Linked DNA regions of Herpetosiphon gulosus. The protein of the gene in region 2 binds, or shares a complex with, the protein of the main gene of each other region. Links are inferred from orthologs where the notes say so. Each region holds a gene or a part of one and is shown on either strand. Other genes may lie near its edges. The genes, in order: prfA and prmC.

Region 1 (9,653 bases), on a different replicon or contig from region 2:
CGAAGGCCTCTATACTGATGCCAAGCATATGCCAATTCGCTTGGGTCGTGGTATGTGGGAGCGTCAAGGCAGCTTTAGTATTCCTTGGCACGAGCCAGAAGGCTATCGCGTGATTGTCCACGAATGGATGCACTACGCGATTGGTTTGCGCGATCAATATATTAATTCAAATAATGCTGAGCACCCAGATTTGGCGTTGCCTTCGTTCAACCCAACGGCTGAGTCGATTATGGCTCACTTGGTTGGTTCGAGCGAAGTTATGCGGATCGAGGGTGGCGATGATGTTTGGCAGCCATTCCGTGCCCAAACTGGGGCTGGTTTGCCCTACAGCGCCATGGCAACTGCGCCATTTGATCAGCCACGGGTTGGACCCGAACGCCTGCCCTTGCCCTTGCCCTCGTTTCAACATAATTTTGGCAGCAATCCAACTGCTGAGGTGATCAGTTTACCAATTGCTGAAACGCCTTTGGCTGACCTCAAACATGGCTGGGTGTATCTGTTACGCGGCAGCCTGAACGATCCTAGCACAATTATTCCTCAAGGCAGCCTTGATTCACGGGTAAATTCGCAGGGCTTCAAGTTGCTCGGTGCAAATTCCGATGATTATGTAGTGGTGATTGGCGATCAAGCTAATGGCTCAACGGCGGTCTATGTCGCGCAACTTGAAGGTAATCCACCTGAATGCAATTGGCTTGAATGCACGCCCAGCCAATTTCCACTGGTGGCGGTGATGCCTTATGGCTCAGTAACTCAAGGCTCATATAGCGTCAAAGTTGTGACTGAATCGGGCCTAACGCCAACGGCGATTTATGTGGCAGCGGCTGGTGAACAAAATGCCTATGCGGTTGATCTCAATGGGGTGGTCAGCAATTTGCCGTCGCTAGATGGCACGGCCTTGCTAGTTTTTGAAGGTCAAACTGGGATTCAACTGGCAGTAGCAGCCTATTCCGAGGGCGGCAATCCACCTAGCCACAATCCAACTGCGCCAATTCCATTGACCGCTGGCTCCTCCGAAGGCAACTTGATGGTCTTTTTCAATCAAGCCGCCGAAAGCCGCGCCAGCGAACTCAACCATCTACGGGTGATTACGACTACAATGTATGGTTCGTGCAGTAGTTTGCCCAATGCTACTGGCGGCGCTCTAAGTCGTGGCTATATTTTTGCCCTGGCTAGTAACGCTGCCTTGCCCAGCGATGTGAATGCCAGCGTGCCACTTAAGCCAACCTTGGTATTGAACTATGATAATGCGGCCTTGCTTAGCCTTGGCACAACCGCTGGAATCGCTGGAGTTTTGAAGGTTTACAGTGCTAATGGAGCCACGCCGCAAGCCGAAGCTTCCAAGCATTTTGTTGATCGCGGGTATGTGGCCTTGGCTTTGAATGCCACGAGTGCCAGCGGCTTATTCGCCAGCAGCCCAACCCCCGAATTCTTCCGGCTGTATGGCCAGCAATTTACAATCTAAGCAACATAAAGCGCCCATGATCAACATCATGGGCGCTTGGTTTATGCAGATTGTTGGCGGGATTTAGAGTGTGCGCACGCTCCGAACTGGCTCATTGGCCCCAAGCAAACTCATCGACTGCTGATTATTTGGATTATTGGGCTTGCTAGCACTAGCAACCGTGCGCCGCAACCGCCATTGCAATGCGGCAATTTCCTCGGAGATCGCTCGTAAACTCTCGACCTCATCGCGTAAATCCTCGACGACTGCTGAAGAACCAAACTCGACCCGCTGTGGTTCGCGCAATGGGCGGCGTGGGCGCTGTTGCGAAACATCGCCAAGTTGATCTTGCATCGTGCCCAATAAACTCATTAAATAGGCCCACGATTCGTTTTCTTGTTGACTGACTTGTTTTGAATGCTGGCGGCGTTCGTTCATCCAGCCATCAAGTTGGCAATGTAAATTGTTCAGCCGATTATCAAGGTGCTCGATCAACGGGCGACTAAAATCGGCGGGTTGGGCCGCTAATTTGGCAACCGTAGCTGGAAACGAAGTATGCAGCGTTTCCAATTGGTCTTGTAAATGGCCTAGCGATGAGCCAAGTTGGGCTTGACGACGCGCCACAACCTCTTGTTCGCCCAAAACATCGCTTAACAACGCCTTGAGTTGCTGGGTTTCTTGCTTGGCGCGATGTTCTTGCTGGCCCAGTAAATGCGGCACAAACCATAAGAGTAGCACCGCCAAGAGCAATAATGCGCCACTCATCAATAAAAAGACAATCTGCATAACCAACCTCCATAGCAATAGCATCTGGCTTCATTATAAAAAAAAGCCCACTCGCTGAGAGGATGCAGGGGTTACAGCTTGATGACAGGTAATCAAGGGATGAGGGATGAAGGATGAGGGATGAAAGGTATGCAGTACAAAATCATGAAGCACCTGAGGGCTGGATATCCCAACCTTCGTGTGTTTCATGATTAAAGTCAAAACAACTATAAACCGAGTTCGCGCCGCAGTTGGGCTTGTTGTTGATCAAATTCTTGGAGTAATTGTTGGCGTTGTTCGGCAGGCAAGAAGGCCGCTTTGGCGCTTTGGCGAGCCACTTTACAAATATCATCAACCGTGAAATCGTAGCGTTCGGCGGCCAGCAAAAACTCGCCAGTCACCGTCGTATCAAACAAGACTGGATCGTCGGAGTTGAGGGTGATTGGCAAGCCAGCATCAAGCATCTGGCGCAGGGGGTGCTGATCAAACGAGGCCACCACGCCAGTGCGAATATTGCTGGTTGGGCAAACATCAAAGGTAATATCGCCACGGCGGGCCAGAAATTGCGTTAATTCGGCATCCTCAAGCACCCGAAAGCCATGACCAATCCGATCTACGCCCAGCATTTCGACCGCGCCGCGCACGCTATTAGCCCCAGCGACCTCGCCTGCATGAGCCATTACGTGCAGCCCAACCGCCTTGGCCAAGGCAAAAACCTCAACAAACGGCTCAGGTGGATAATTGGCCTCATCGCCACCAATCGAAAAAGCTACGACCCCATATTGCATGCCAGCTTGGGCTAACTCAACCGCTCGTAGGGCTTGATCAAGGCTAAACTGCCGACCAAAATCGAAAGCTGGCCGACAAACAATGGTTGTCTCGCGCTCAGCACGAGCAAACCCAGCCGCAACACCACCAAGAATTTCATCGAAATCCATATTGCGGAGCATGTGCTGAGCAGGCGAGAGCATTACTTCGGCATAACGCACCTGTTGCTGAGCCAAATCGATTGCCAATTCATAGGCAACTCGCTCAAAATCCTCACCATGGATCAAACAACGAGCACAGGTGCGATACACATCCAAAAAACCTAGGAAGTGTTCATATTGAAACATGCGCTCGACCCCAGCCAAATCGCTAGCAGGCAGGCTAATGCCATTTTTCGTCGCCAGTTCCAAAAGCGTTTTGGGGGTAATCGAGCCTTCTAAGTGAACATGAAGCTCACATTTGGGCATGCGGCGAATAAATTCAGCAAGCGGCGAGTGCATGCAACAAACTCCTAGGCTCCCATACCCAAGGCCTTAAGCCGTTCGGCGTTGTCGAAGGTAACTAACGCATCGATCAACCGATCAAGCGCTCCATCAAGCACAACCGGTAGGTTTGAGATGTTTTGGCCAATCCGATGATCGGTAATGCGGTCTTGGGGATAGTTGTAGGTGCGCATTTTTTCAGCTCGCTCACCGCTACCAACCTGAGCCAAGCGCGATTCCCCCAGCTCTTTTTGGCGTTTTTCTTGCTCACGCGCATATAAGCGTGCTCGCAACACATTCAAAGCACTTTCGCGATTTTTGATCTGCGAACGGGTGTCTTGACAAACAACCACGATTTCTTCGGGCGTACCAGCTTTATAGACGATCCGAACGGCTGAGTCGGTGGTGTTGACTCCTTGACCACCGTGACCGCCTGAGCGATACACGTCGATGCGATAATCTTCTTGCTTGATTTCAACTGCGGTTTCTTCGACTTCGGGCAACACCGCCACCGTAATCGTGCTGGTATGAATCCGGCCACGTGCCTCGGTTGCTGGAACGCGCTGGACGCGATGCACGCCGCCCTCATATTTAAGTCGGCTCCAAGCACCTTGGCCTTGGACTTCAAAAATAACTTCTTTGAAGCCGCCGATACCGTTTTCGCTGAGCGACATGACTTCGGTTTTCCAGCCACGGGTTTCAGCATAGCGTTGGTACATGCGGTAGACATCAGCCCCAAATAAAGCTGCTTCATCACCACCTTCACCTTGGCGAATTTCGATGATCACGTTCTTTTCGTCGTTGGGGTCGCGTGGCAGCAGCAAAACCCGTACTTCAGCCCCGATTGCTTCCATGCGAGCCGAAAGCTCATCGATCTCCAATTGAGCCATTTCGCGCAACTCAGGATCATTCTCCTCGCGCAAAAGGGCTTTGGCTTCTTCGACCGATTTTTCAGCCTGCATAAACTCACGGTAACGACCAACCAACTCGCCAAGTTCGGTTTGTTCGCGGGCCAAGGTAGTTAAACGCACATGGTCGCTCAACACATCGGGCTGAGTCATTTCATCGTTGAGTTCGATATATCGCGCCTCGACACGAGCGAGACGAGCTAAAATTTCTGGTTCCATAGTTGTATGGATGTTCCTTGTCTTGGTGGTGTATCTGCGCCATTATAGCATAAGGCGTTTATAAAGAGCATAGAACAAAGAACATCAAACATAATAGAGGTGCGCGATTGATCCACGCAGGATACGAAGAGCACTAAGTTGAGGATCTAGGCGATAGTTGGCTATCGCCTGATTGAGGCAAACCTTAGCGAATACCGAAGATCTTGACGATATGAGGGGTATCAATGATCACATGGGGCGCAATCGTATGATAGCCCAAGGCATGGACCCAAGCATTGCCTGTGCGGAGAGTCAAGACTGTTTTGATCACACCTGCGCCAAAATAGTTAATTAATACAAACATAACTGAGAGTAAGCCATTGGTGGGGGTGCTGAAATTCGTCCAACCTTCGGCCAAGTGCACAACGCCATAACTTAATCCACCAAGTAACACCGTTGTAATCGCCGAACCAGTAATTTTGAGGAAGCGTGGAATCAGAATTGAATAGATCAAAATCATGGTTGGTAATACCGTTCCCAACCCATAAATGACCAGTGAAAGTGGTAAGCCCAAGGCCAATTGACTAAAACTTAGGCGATTGAGGCTTGTGCCCAAGGTGGTTAGTTCAAACAGCGATTCCGAGATCGCAATCACGGCAATCACCAAAAGATCGTTGCGGCGATTGGTTGAGACTAAATTGAGTTGGACGGCGCTATAGCGGCTACGAAACCAGAGGTATGGGATAACCGCATAGAACCCAAAATTGTAGATTGCCCAACTCCATACTTCGGCAACCGCTAAGCCACTATGCCCACCAACTAAGGTTCCGGCCAAATGAAAACTAAATGGCTGAAATCCCAACAGTGGCCCTAAAACCCAGCCCAACGCTTGGCCAAATATGGCATACGCTACTAAACCAAGCGTTTCCCGCAGGGCTTGGCTGCGTTCAGGGGCACGCGCCGCTACATCGATGACTGGACGATTACGGGTCAGCATATAGCCCAAGCCCATCAGCACAAATATTTCTAGCATCATCACACTGGGGGCTAGCATCTGAAGCGGAAAGGGAATCTCGGCAAAGGCTGGCCGATCAAACGGTAATGCGCCGTTAGTTAACATGATAATTAGACCATGGCCTACAATCCACAAAAAAAGCGTTAGTTGAACCCCGCGATGACTTAATAGTTTCATTAGCCACGATCGCTGCGCTTGGGCTGGCTTAGCTGGCGCTTGAGTTGCCATTGTATTGCTCCTTGTAACATCAATATGTTTTATGGATTGACCATAAAGCCTGACACAATGGCAGAGTCAAGGAGCAATTATGCGGGATACGGGATGAAATTTAACTGCAAAAGCCATGAAAACGATGGTTCATGGCTTTTGCAGTTCGAACTAGCCCCTGACCGCTGGCTGCTGGCCCCTTCAGAACTAGATCAAACCAAACTCACGGGCTAGTGTTTGATCAAGCTGGGCCTCGCCATAGGCTGGCACATACAAGGTGGCATAGGCCGAAACGGGCTGTTCAGCCAAATCTTTGAGCAGTACGCGGCGAATGCTTGGCTCTTCAATTGGCAAAATTGCCGCTTGATAGATCGTAACTTCATGGCGAGCAGGATAGAATGCTTGTAAATGCGCGACCAAACGGGCTAAACCAGCTCGTGAATCAAGCTGATCGTGCACGACCTTGAAATAGCCAATCACTCCAATTTGCCATAAAACCAAGGGCGTGCTGGGGTCGAAGCGCCGCGGACGCACCAAAAAATCGCTAGCCTCATAGCTTTGATAGCCATGTAACCCTGGGTCGATTGCCAAATCGGCAAACAAACAAGCCTCGGCTGAAATGCCAGGTAATATGTTGACCCGCAGGCCTTCGCGCTGACCGCGCTGCACTAAATCGCTGGTTGGGGTTACAAAGACGCTGGGATGGCCATAAAATGCCACACAAACCCGCAAACCTTGCCGCACTGCAGCCCAAATATGCTCGACCATTGCTGCATAAACCTGTTCGCGTGACTGATCGGCTTGGTAAAAATGGGCTAAGGATTCAGCCTGCGGATTGAGCTTGTGAATCCATTCATCAGCCAATGGATGCATAACCAAATAAAAGGTTTGGTCGGCCTTGCTGATCCAAGCATGAGCTTCATTGGTTAAATGGGCGATCATGGTGATGCCTGTGCCAACAATTGTGAGCGAGCCTTGTTTCACTGCCGACACCATACTAAGTTGGTTGCTCATCAAAGGAGATTTCAAATAATGGTGGTTGATCATCTCTTTGGCGATGATAGACAAAATTTGTTAATTTCGTATGAACTGGGCGAGTTCTACCAACCAAAATATAATTATTGGCCGGAATATGTAATTCAATTGGGATATTGGCACAATTGTAGGTTGGTTGTTCGATTTGGTTTTTGCTGCGAATATAAAAGACTTGGGGCATATCATCGGGGTCATTTGGGTCAACATAGCAGACATGCAAATCAAAATAAGGATTACCATTATCATCTTCGATCATATAGCTATGATTGAGTAACCAACAGGTCACATTATAATCTTTGGATTTATCGGCGGCTTCGATAAATACATTCATATACGATGAAACTGTGACCGGAATATCTTGATAGGCTTGGGTTTCCTCCTGCACAACCGTACCAAGACTGCGCAGGGTCATCACGGTGGTAACTTCTTGAATTGGGTCTGATTTGGCGAGTTTTTGACCAAGCCCTAGTTGTTGTAAAAAGCCCTGAGGATTTTGCTTGAACGAGGCTAAACGGCTTGGGTCATCGACGAGGGTTTGGACGAAATCGACCATATCCATGAATATTCCTCCTAATAAACCGCAATACTCTGGCTTTGCTCAATTTGGGTTAAGCAAAGGGCTACATAGCGTTCAATTCCTGACAGTTCAATCTCAACCGTTGGCCTGATTTGGCCTGTGAAATGTTGGTGTAACTGTAAACGATTTAGCAAGCTTTTGGTTTCGGCACTACAGGCTGGATGCTGGCTCAGGCTATGCCATAGTTTAAACCAATGGCTTGGCTCGCCATCACAAACCGCCGCCCAAAATTGCAAAACCGTCGCATAACATTCGAGTAATAACGGGATTTCTTGGCGTTGCTGGGCTACCATAATCGCCCGCGCCAACCATGGCTGCACATATTGAAAATTACGTTGGGCCAATTCGAGCTGGGCTAGGTGAATCGCTGCTCGCCCAATCATGGCCTCAACCCCTAATTCTTGAAAAATGGCAAAGGCTTTGTGCAAATAGCCCGCACTTTGGGCAAAATCTTCGCGGCGTAGCGCCAACATGCCCATTTGATCACGAATTAATGCCTCGCCGAGCGGTGTTTTGAGTTGGTAGGCCAAATCAAGGCTGGCCTCAAAATGATGTTGCGCTAGATCATAATGAGCTTGTGCCAGTGCTACCACCCCCAAAAAGCGCTGGCTATGGCATAACCCCCACAGATGTTTTTGAGCTTGATAGTGAGTGCTACAGGTCTGAAAAGCTTGTTCGGCAGCTTGCCAATTGCCTTGCGCCAACAACACCGCGCCAATTGATAACCATGTATCACTGACTTTAATTGGATCATTGACGCTTTCAGCTTGAACTAAACAGCGTTGTAACAAATCGAGGGCGCGGGTATATTCGCCTCGGCGTTGGGTAATTACCCCGAGTTGCTTATAAATAAACAGCAATTCAGCCACATTCTGCAATTGCATTCGATACAAGACATCGATACATTGCTGCAATAATGCCTCAGAAAGTGCTAATTCGCCCAAAATATAATGAAACTCAGCATAGCACGAAACAATTCGCACTACAATTAAAACGATCTCAGCCTCAACATCCTGATGCTCAATTGTGTTTAATAACGCTGCGGCTGGAGCAAAAAGCTGTTGACCTTCGATCTCACGGTTGCGAATCGCAAAGAAATCGTGTAAAGCAATACAATAATCGCCTAAAATATGAATTTGTTGAGCTTGAACTGCCCAGAGCCAACCACCTCGAATATTATCAAGCTCTTGTTCTAAGAACATTAAGCCTTGTTGGCTGGCGTTGCCATGAATTAATTGCTCTTGTTGGCGGCTAAATTGGCCGAAATAGCGGGCATGGCGTTGATACAGCGTTTGTTGATCGGCGGCCAAGGTTTGGAGCTTGGTTTGGGCAAATTGATGCAGCAATGGGTGCAAGGCATAGCGGGTTTGTTGTTGTAAAATTTCAAGCGTAAGCAACGATTTGGCCCGTAAATTGGCCAACACGTTCAAATCAACCTCGGCAATGATTGTGGCGGTTTCAGCATTAAAGCTACTCGGAAATACCGCCAAGCGAGCTAAACAAGCCTGTTCATGTGGATCGAGCAATTGCCACGAATAATCAAAGGCAGCCTGAATGCTGCGATGGCGGGTTGGAATATCGACCACATCACTATGAAACAGCTGCATATCGTGGCTAAGTGCTGCGACAATTTCATTGCCGCTGCGAATGGTCATCCATGGCGCAATCAATTCAATTGCCAACGGTAAACCATGGACCATCTGACAAATTTGGCCAATCGCTTGACGATCAGCATGGCCATAATCAGCCAAATCGCCCGATTTGCCTTGACGCTGCAAACAATGCACAAATAAATCGACTGCTGCAAAATGTTGAAGTTGCTCAGCCAACAACGGCGAATAGCCTGAATCATCATTAATTTGGGGATAGGCCAAGCCTGCTAATTCCAATACATATTCGTTTTGCAGGCGCATGCGCTCGCGCGAGCCAATAATTAAGCGCAATTGCGGAATATGTTGAATCAGACTGCTTAATGCTAAGCGAGCACTGGTCGCCAACAATTCGCCATTATCAATAATGATGATCAATTCATGCTGTTGCAACTGGAGAATCAGATGTTCAACAATGTCGTTGGTGCGAGGTGGCGGCAGGGTCAAGGCTTGGACGATCGCCAACAAAACAGGTTCAGCATCTAAGAGCTGCGGCTGTTGATCGGCGCTGACCAAGGAAATATAAAAAACCCCGTTACTCGAAGCCCCCAAATATTCGTTAACCACCTTCCAGCCAAAGGTCAGGGCCAATTGAGTTTTGCCGCTCC
Region 2 (9,748 bases):
AGCTGGCTGCGATGTGCTCGAACTTCCGGCCAGTTTTACCGACCTCGTTGCCAAAGTTGAAACATTAATTGGTGCGTCACTTGCTCGCCAGAAACAGGAACATGAAACGCTGTGATCGCATGTAGCATTTGAGATAGACACTCAGCCTGAACGTCATAGTTAATCTTACGAACGATTATCTACTAGTATTCAATTTATCCAATCCTCTAGTCGCTGATTCAACGCCTGTTCCATCACCAGCCAATCAACCCAAATTTCGCTTAATTCGATCAGTGTCATGCAATATGCTATGCTGATGGTATTGACAATTTATCTTGACATCAAGATATAATTTATCTTCATATCAAGTATCTTTATATCGGGATAATCTATGCATGACCAAGTTGACAGTTTTATTGCTGAGTGGCAGCGCGAACGACCGGAGCTTGATGCTACGCCGATGGGCTTGATTGGGCGAATTGCCCGGTTGGAACAACATTTGAGTCGTGAATTAGCGCGGATATTCGGCCAATTTGGCTTACAACGCGGGGAATTTGATGTGCTAGCAAGTTTGCGGCGGTCGGGAGCACCCTATCAGCGCAGCCCAACCGCCCTATTCAATACCTTGATGCTCTCATCAGGAGCCATGACCAACCGACTTGATCGCTTGGCCGCTCGTGGCTTAATCAAGCGCATTCCCGACCCACACGATCGGCGCAGCCTGTTGGTGCAGCTCACAGCCGAGGGTTTAGATGTCATTAATCGAGCCGTCGAAGCGCATCTGGACAACGAACAACGCTTGATTGCCAGTTTGAGCAACGAGCAGCGCGAGCAATTAGCCACGCTGTTACGCTGTTGGCTGCTCGATTTAGAGCCAAATCAAGCTTGAGAAACTAACAGCAGCAATTCGGCTTGACTCAAGGCTTCGCCTGTGGCTTCAGCGGCTTGACGTTCAGCTTGTCCCAAACTGTGATCAAGCTGTTCGCGCAAGCTGGTTATGTCGCGCCAGCTTACTGCCGAGTAGCCAACATCGCAGGCATTGCGCAAACTGGCCGCACCGCCAACCAAATAGGCGGCATGCTCAGGATTCGGCGTTGCCAGCCATTCAGCAAAGCCTTCGAAGGCAATCGCCAATGAACGTTGGACATTCAGCCGTGCCGCCATTGTGACTGCTTGATGCAGCACTTCGCCAGATTCACGCCGTTCGTCAGCATTCTGGCGCAGCAAAGCCAAGCCCAACCCATACAAGGCCATAATTAATGGTGGTGATTCTTCGTTTTGGCGATGAATCGCGATGCTTTCACGATATAAGTGCTCAGCCTCGGCGTATTCGTGCATATTCAAATGGGTACTAGCAATATTTTGAAACGAGACCGCTTGGCTCATTTGATCGCCCATTTGTTGGTAAATTGCCAAACTCGCTTGGAAATACTCACGGGCGGCTTGGTGTTCAGCTTGAAATTGGGTGACCGAGCCAAGATTATTCAAAATAATCGCCTCGCCCCAAACATTAGATTGTTGCTGACGAATCGTTAAGGCTGCTTCATAGGCTTGGCGTGCCGCTGCATAATTAGTTTGCTCGGCGTAAATCATGCCTTGGTTGTTCAACAAACGCGCCTGATAATCCAAATCACCAAGGGTTTTGGCATGGGTCAGCGCCGCATCATAAGCCTGCAAGGCCGAAGGATAATCGCTAATTGCATAGGAAAGGAGGCCATTGGCATAGCCAAAATGCAGTTGAATTTCTGGCTCAAAGCTGGCAGCCTGCGCCCCAATTCGCGCAATCCAGCTTAATCCTTCGCGAATATAGCCTTGTTGAAACAAGGGCAGCACCATACTCGAAATTAAGCGGGCAATCTCGCTGTAGCGCTGTTGTTGATACAGCCATTGCAAAGCGCTGCGAATATTGGGCATCGCTTGATTCAGGCGTTTGCTCCACACCATGCCTTGGCCTTGGCGAATACCAGTATCAATATCGATTGCCAATTGTTGAAAAGCCTTGGCATGCAACTCGTGACAAGCATGGTCAAGTTGGGCATTGCGCTTGAGTTGGCGGGCCGCATATTGGCGAATCGTATCGAGCATGCTATAGGTTGGTTCTTCCGAGGCGGCGTTGCTCAACAGCAGGCCTTTGGCAACCATGGCTTGGAGCGTTTTGGCAATATCAATCGTGTTAGGTGCTTCGTTGGCCAATAATTGCACCTGATTGAGCGTCCACTCGCCTTGAAAGACCCCCAAGCGTGGCAACAACCAGCGAATCGCCGGAATACTATAAGAAATACACCAATCCAAAACCGGGTGCAGCACTTGTTCGGGGGCTGGTGCGGCTCCTACATTTTGCTCAGCAGGTAGATAATTGCGCAATAACAGCAGCAAATCGGCGGGGCGTAATTTATCGCTATGGGCCGCTACCAACTCAATCGCCAAGGGCAAGCCGCGCAAACGCCGACAAATCTCGACAATATGCAACGCATTATTGTGATCAAGCATAAATTCAGGTCGCACCCGCCGAATCCGATCCAAAAATAGCGCCACCGCTGGACTCATGCTGATGGTTTCGATTTGGACGGAGCCACCACCCAGCGGAATCGCCAATGGCGGAATCGGAATTACTTCTTCTTGGGGATCATTGGCGGCTTGTTGGCTGGTTACCAACACCCGCACCTGCTCGGTTTGGCTCAACAAGCCAATCACATGCGGCGCAGCCTCGATCACTTGTTCCATATTATCGAGTACGATTAAGTATTGACGTTCGCGTAAAAATTGCACTAAAGCTTCTTCATACACCAAACTGCCACGTTCAGCCAAGCCAAAGGTGCGAGCAATCGTCGGAATCACCAAATCGGGGTCGTCGAGGGTTGCTAACGAAATAAAGGCCACGCCATCACGAAACTCAGCGTGCAAGCGATCAGCAATTTGAATGCTCAGGCGGGTTTTGCCAGTACCACTTGGGCCGAGCAAGGTCGTAAAACGGGTTGGCGATTGGCGCAAACGTGTTACCAGCGCTGCAACATCGGCATCGCGGCCAATCAATGGGGTCGTGAAAGTTGGAAAGCCAATGCGTTGCATAACCTGATCTCCCGTAGTTGGTTGTTTGTCGAGTATGCCGCAAAACCGCTGTAAAAACAAAGGTCTAGTCTAGGCTAAATCTGCCAATCGTACTAGGACTAGCGAATTCCCCTCACCCCCGACCCCTCGCCCACTGTGGCGGGCGAGGGGAGTTCCAACTATCATGGCGGATGTTTCCCCCTCGCCTCGCTCGGCGGGCGATGGGGTAAGGGGTGAGGGAATGCCAATCGACGGCGCACCTACCCAACCATTGTTGAAAACCTACCCTTGTAAGGTTCGGGGGTGAGAGCATAGCAGCGTTTGTAATGCTCTGAACCAGCAAAGAAATCTGCCAATCGTACTAGGACTAGCGGTAGCAGTGTGTGCTACCGCCTTTTAGCCAGAAAGTACCGCGTTGATTCAGGCCATGCCTCGGTACAATAAAGTTACTGACGGCGACCTTCGCACCAAGGAGCACCTATGCGCCTGCGTTTTATGTTGATTTTGATGCTAATGAGCGGCAGTTTGAGTTTTAGCCTCAAACCTGCCGCTGCCCAAGCCAGCCTATGTTTTGCCGATGTGCCAGGCATTAGCAATTGTATTAGTGGGCGTTTTTTGAGCTATTGGCAACAAAATGGTGGTTTGGCAGTATTTGGCTACCCACTCTCGCCTGCTCAAAACGAAACAACCGCTAACGGCACATTTACGACTCAATATTTTGAACGCCAACGCTTTGAGCTACACCCCGAATTGGCCGCGCCCTATGATGTCTTGCTTGGCCGTTTGGGAGCCGAAATCTACGAACGCAACCACGGCAACTGGCGCAATGCTCCCAAAACCAACCCAAGTACCCAAGGCTGTTTAGTATTTAACGAAACTGGGCGCTCAGTTTGCGAACCATTTTTGAGCTATTGGTTGAATCATGGCTTGCTTGATGGCTCTTTGAATGCCTACGAACAGTCGTTGAGTTTGCTAGGCTTGCCGCTGACCGAACCACGCCTCGAGCAAAACCCCGACGGCGATTGGGTGATAACGCAGTGGTTTGAACGCGCTCGGCTCGAAGATCATGGCCCAAAAGGCGTGTTACTTGGCCGTTTGGGAGCCGAACTTAAAGCCCAGCCAGCCCCAAGTTATCCGAGCGAAATCACGGCCTTAGTCGATGCAATCAATCGTCAACGCAGCCAAGCTGGATTAAGCAGCTTGACAATCAACCCAACCCTCAACCAAGCCGCCCAAATTCATAGCGACGATATGGCTCGTAATAACTTTTTCGAGCACACTGGCAGCGATGGCTCGAACGCCGGCCAACGCATGCAACGCGTAGGTTACACATGGCGAGCTTGGGCCGAAAATTTAGCGGCTGGCTATACCGATGCTCAAGCAATTATCGATGCTTGGATGCAAAGTCCAGGTCATCGCGCCAACATTCTGTATGCCGATGTTAGCGAAATTGGAGTTGGCATTGCCCGTAATCCCAATTCAGAATACCAAATTTATTGGACAGTCAACTTCGGTGCACGCTAAGCCTGCTCAATCTGCACCACCCGATCACGGGCTGCTAAATCGCGCACAAGCTGAATCTTGGCCTGCGGAAAACTAGCTTGGGCAAGGGCAACAACGTCTGGCCCTTGCCAAGCCCCAAGCTCAAATAATGCAGCGCTAGGCTGGCCTTGGCGCAGAATTGCTGCCGTTGCTGGCAATAATTGGCGATAGCAATCAAGGCCATCGGGGCCGCCATCAAGTGCAAGGGTTGGCTCATGCAAACGTACTCCAGGCTCAATTTCCTCAAGCAAGGTGTAGGGTGGGTTGCTCAAGAGCAAATCAATTGGCTCTGGCAATTGACTAACACCATCGCCATGAATCAGCTCAATCTGTTGCTGCAAGCCATGGCGCTCCACATTACTTTGAGCTACGGCCAAGGCATCGGGCGAAAGATCAACCGCATACATTTTAATAATGGGCGAATGTTTGGCCACCGCCACCGCAATACAACCGCTGCCCGTGCCAATATCGGCCACTACCAACGGACGTTGCTGCTGTTTGATCCAGGTTAATGCCTGCTCCACCAGAATCTCAGTATCAGGCCGTGGCACCAAAACCCGCCGATCTACATTAAACATTAAGCCATAAAACTCACGCGAGCCAATCAGGTAGGCGATTGGTTCTAAGGTGCTGCGCCGTTTAATTAAGCCTTGAAATTGATCAACCTGCTCAGTCGAGAGTTGATCGTTGAAGCTCGCCAAAATCTGGGTCGGCGTGAGGCCAAGCACATGAGCCAACAACACGCGAGCATCGAGTTGCGGGGTCAGCGAAGCGCTGATCAAAGAGTTGGATGCCTCAATTAATGCCTCGCGCACAGTCGTTATAGCCATCTCAGGAATTCCTCAGCATATTGCGATACCTACGTAATGCACTCGTAATCTGCACATCTAGAGACTCCTAGGCGAATCAGGCATCATTGTGCTAGCAGCAAACAAACCCGCATAGCAACCGCAGGCGCGGCTGTTTCACACTCCCAAGGAGGTTGCATTATGGATCGTGGTGTGATTTTTTTTATTTTGTTGGTGGTTATTATACTCTTGATTCTTTTGCTCATTGTGGCAACTGGTGGTGATGATCAAGCTAATGCCATGACCACTGCCCAACTCTTGATGCAACAATTTGCCTGAGCATCGCCAAAGGTGCTACCATTCGCCACAGATGGGATGCCAAGTTTGGCATTATTGGTAATGGAAGGACACAAACATGCAACCATCTGGGCAATCGATTGCATTAATTGGCCCAAGCGGCGCAGGCAAAAGTACGGTTGGCGTAGGTTTAGCCCAAGCGCTCGGCTGGCGTTTTATCGATTTAGATCAACTAATTATCGAACGCGCCGAAAAAAGTATTAGCGATATTTTTAGCCAAGAGGGCGAAGCGGGCTTTCGCGAGCGCGAAACCGCCGCTTTAGTCCAAGCATTACAAACTGATCAAGCCGTCATCGCCTGTGGTGGCGGCATCGTTTTGCGCGAAGTTAATCGGCAATTGCTGCGCGAGCAGGCTTGGTGTGTCTATCTCACCAGCGCCATCAGCACCTTGGTTAAACGCCTAACTGCTGATCAAGCTAATCCTCGGCCATTACTGGCGAGCGATATTAATGAACAACTTGTCATCCAACTCGCTGAGCGTTTGCCACTCTACAGCACCCTCGCCAACTGGACGATCCAAACCGATGGCTTGGCTCCACAAATTGTGGTCGAACAACTGATAAGGGCTTGGGGTTTAGTGGGCAAGCCGCAAGTAAGCGAAGTGTTTAGCTCTTTCAACAGTCGTTATTATGTTAAAAGCGGGGCACTGGCGGCACTCCCCAATGAATTAGCCAATCTTGGGCTAACTGGCACATGCTGGTTGATCAGCGATAGCCATGTTGGACCGATGTATGCACCAAGCTTGATTCAAGCCTTAGAAAACTCCGGTTTCCCATGTCAACGCTACGATATTCCGGCGCAAGAGGCCAGCAAATCATGGCAGCAAGCAGGCGAATTGTATACGTGGCTGCTCGAAAATGGGGTGCAGCGTGGCGATACGGTGTTGGCGCTGGGCGGCGGCGTGGTTGGTGATTTAGCGGGCTTTATTGCGGCCTCAATTCTACGTGGCATCGCCGTGGTGCAATTGCCAACCACAATTTTGGCAATGATCGATAGCAGCATTGGCGGCAAAACCGGCATTAATCACCCGCGGGGCAAAAATTTGATCGGGGCGTTTCATCCGCCGCGTTTGGTGTTAATTGATGATGCAGTGCTAAGCAGTTTGCCGCGCCGCGAGCGGGCAGCAGGCTGGGCCGAAGCCGTCAAACATGGAGTGATTGCTGATGCCCAATTGTTCGCTGATTTAGAACGAGCAGGGGCAAGCCTCAATGATGTGCCCGCCAAGATCACCAGCGATCTGTTGGTGCGCTCAGCAGCGGTCAAAATTGGCGTGGTCAATCGCGACGAACGCGAAACTGGCGAACGCATGCTGTTGAATTATGGCCATACCTTGGGACAAGCGGTTGAGGCTGCGACCCAGTACAAACGCTATGTCCATGGCGAAGCGGTGGCGATTGGCATGACCTTTGCCGCCAATCTGGCGGTACAACTTGGCATGTGGACAAGCGCTGAGGCCGAACGCCAACGAGCCTTGTTGCAAGCACTTGAATTGCCAACCGCCCTGCCCCGCGATTTGGATATCGAGGCCACGCTTGCGGCGCTCAATTTGGATAAAAAACGCGCCAAAGGCAGCGTGCGCTGGGTACTGCCAACCCGCATCGGCCATGCGCAAGTTGAATCACACGTTGACCCCGAATTGGTGCGCAAATTGGTTCATGAATTGGTCGAACAAGCCTAGAATTTCTCATTCTACTGTTTAACCGCCCGACCTCGATTTGAGCTGCTGGCTTGCGCCAAGCCCCAAATCGAGGTCGTGATCTCAGAAATCTAATGCTTAGAGTGCAGTATCAACTTGGGCGCTAGCAAAGGTGGCCATTTCGCGCAAAATATGACAAGCTGCTTGCACCAATGGTATTGCCAAAGCTGCGCCGCTACCCTCGCCGAGCCGTAAATCAAGCTGAAGCAATGGGCGCAAACCCAGTTGTTGCAAAGCAATTCGATGGCCTGGCTCAGCTCCAGAATGCGCCGCAATACAATAATCAAGCGCCGTTGGAGCAAGTGATTGAGCTACCAAAGCCGCTGCTGTGGTGATAAACCCATCAACTAAAATTGGCACGCGCCGCTGAGCAGCACCCATAATAACCCCTGCCAAGATGCCAATTTCAAAGCCACCAACCTCGCTCAAGGGCTTAATTCCATTCACATTACTACCAACCCGGGCAACGGCTTGGGCCACAACCTCGATTTTGCGTTGGTAGTGCTCGGCTTGGACTCCCGTGCCATGGCCAGTCACCACAGCCGCAGGTTGCTGGCAATAGATTGCGGTTAAACAGGCGGCTGCGGTTGTATTGCCAATCCCCATCTCGCCGAGGGCAATCAAATCGTGGCCGGCATCAGCCAACTCATGGGCGATGTTCATGCCGCGTTCAAGGGCAGATTGGGCTTGGGCTAGGCTCATGGCTGGTTCAATTGCCAAGTTATGCGTGCCAGCCCCGAGCCATTCGCTACGAAAATTAGCGGCTTCGCTGGTGATCGCGGTTTGAACACCTGCATCAATAATTAGTAGCTCAGCCCCAACATGGCGAGCCAAAACGCTCACCGCCGCGCCGCCCGCCAAAAAATTCGCCACCATTTGAGCTGTGACGCTCGATGGATAAGCACTCACACCATATTCAGCAACGCCATGATCGGCTGCCGCAACCACGATAATCGGTTTTTGCACGCTTGGCGGGCATTGCTGGGTGATGCCTGCTAATTGAATCGACAGCGTTTCGAGCAGACCCAATGCACCCTGCGGCTTAGTCAGTTGCTCTTGGCGTTGCTGCGCTTGCTGCATTGCAGCGGAATCAAGCTCAGCAATCGTGGCTGATAGATCGTCAATGTTCACTCGTTGCTCCAGGTATAGGTTGATCGCCGCGCAGAATAGCATCAATTTCATTCGAGGACAAACGTTGGACATCAGTTGGACTAGACTTAGATTCGGCTGGATTGGAGGTAGTTGGTGGGGCTTCAACGCTCAAACGCGTACCAGTTAATGGCATAACCATGGTCAATTTGGGGTCGGGAATTGTCTGCTCAAGCCCTTCGAGCGTATCGCGCAAGGCTTCATCATACACTACGACTGCATCACTACCAATGCCCGCAATCCCGCTGCTGAGCACATATTGACGTTCGCCCTTCAGCACGCCACGGGTGATCACATAGCCAACGATCAGGCCAGTTTCATCAAGCAATAATTCGCCTATCGTTCCCAGTTTGTTGCCAGAGCGACCGATCGCCGGCGTGCCAGTCAGGTGAATTTTCTTTTCGAGCAGGGCATGAACATGCGGGATAGCGTTGGCACGCAGCACTTCGCAGCCAGCTTTGACCAAAATCACATCGCCAACCCACACCAACACCTGCGACCATTCAACGATTGTGGCTTCGCGAAACAGACCACCCGTGCTGGTCAATAACCCGACAATTCGCCCTGCATCGTGATCAACCAAAAGATCGGCGACTGAGCCGATAATATTACCAGTATCGACTCGAATGATCGATTTTTTGACCAACTCTCCTGCCTTATACATTGCCATAACTCCATAACTAAATTTGATTGGAATGACGCGCCGCGCAGTTGACGAGCCGCTAAAGCCTGCGGTATGCTTGGGCCTAGTTCCAGCATCTCGAATGGAGGCGAGCAGCCACCATGCATCAGTTAGAGGTCGTTTCTTGCACCAGTACGATGCTCGATATGGTTGTTCCGATCGCAGTGCTTGTACCGCCCGACCATTCAGCCGACGGGCCTGCCTGCCCGGTTGTAACTTTGCTTCACGGGTTGTCAGATAGTTATATGTGCTGGTTGGATTATACAAATATTCGGCAATATATTGCTGCGACGCGCTTAATTGTGGTAATGCCGCATTGTGGGCGCTCATTTTATGCCAACGGCCTTGGTGGCCAGCAGATTGAGGAATTTCTCGCCGCTGAGTTGCCTCAATTGATTGATGCTCAGTATACGACAATCAGGCAACGTGAGGGCCGCGCAATTGGCGGTGTTTCGATGGGTGGCTATGGAGCGCTACGCTTGGGCTTGCGCTATCCGCAGCATTGGA

The links.
Region 1: the proteins of prmC (region 2) and prfA are in contact, whole or in part, in a crystal structure (PDB 2B3T), measured with the Escherichia coli proteins. The link is inferred for Herpetosiphon gulosus from one-to-one orthologs.

What each region holds. Positions count from the first base shown.
Region 1 is NZ_BAABRU010000015.1:113,150-122,802, reverse strand. The notes cover bases 2,529-5,428. They hold prfA (peptide chain release factor 1), read right to left. Parts: upstream 4,572-5,428; coding sequence 3,486-4,571; downstream 2,529-3,485. Other genes in these bases: ABEB26_RS19615 (hypothetical protein), read right to left, coding at 4,768-5,428; add (adenosine deaminase), read right to left, coding at 2,529-3,474. In the rest of the region: ABEB26_RS19635 (hypothetical protein), read left to right, coding at 1-1,462; ABEB26_RS19630 (hypothetical protein), read right to left, coding at 1,526-2,227; more of add, read right to left, coding at 2,434-2,528; more of ABEB26_RS19615, read right to left, coding at 5,429-5,805; ABEB26_RS19610 (SAM-dependent methyltransferase), read right to left, coding at 5,992-6,798; ABEB26_RS19605 (hypothetical protein), read right to left, coding at 6,782-7,378; ABEB26_RS19600 (ATP-binding protein), read right to left, coding at 7,390-9,653. UniProt on the Escherichia coli protein: Peptide chain release factor 1 directs the termination of translation in response to the peptide chain termination codons UAG and UAA.
Region 2 is NZ_BAABRU010000021.1:5,608-15,355, forward strand. Bases 3,474-6,468 are described here. They hold prmC (peptide chain release factor N(5)-glutamine methyltransferase), read right to left. Parts: upstream 5,400-6,468; coding sequence 4,548-5,399; downstream 3,474-4,547. Other genes in these bases: ABEB26_RS21945 (CAP domain-containing protein), read left to right, coding at 3,508-4,551; ABEB26_RS21955 (hypothetical protein), read left to right, coding at 5,559-5,696; aroB (3-dehydroquinate synthase), read left to right, coding at 5,773-6,468. Outside these bases: ABEB26_RS21930 (hypothetical protein), read left to right, coding at 1-115; ABEB26_RS21935 (MarR family winged helix-turn-helix transcriptional regulator), read left to right, coding at 371-868; ABEB26_RS21940 (ATP-binding protein), read right to left, coding at 859-3,048; more of aroB, read left to right, coding at 6,469-7,392; cobT (nicotinate-nucleotide--dimethylbenzimidazole phosphoribosyltransferase), read right to left, coding at 7,489-8,535; ABEB26_RS21970 (PRC-barrel domain-containing protein), read right to left, coding at 8,531-9,223; ABEB26_RS21975 (alpha/beta hydrolase), read left to right, coding at 9,343-9,748. UniProt on the Escherichia coli protein: Methylates the class 1 translation termination release factors RF1/PrfA and RF2/PrfB on the glutamine residue of the universally conserved GGQ motif, i.e. on 'Gln-235' in RF1 and on 'Gln-252' in RF2.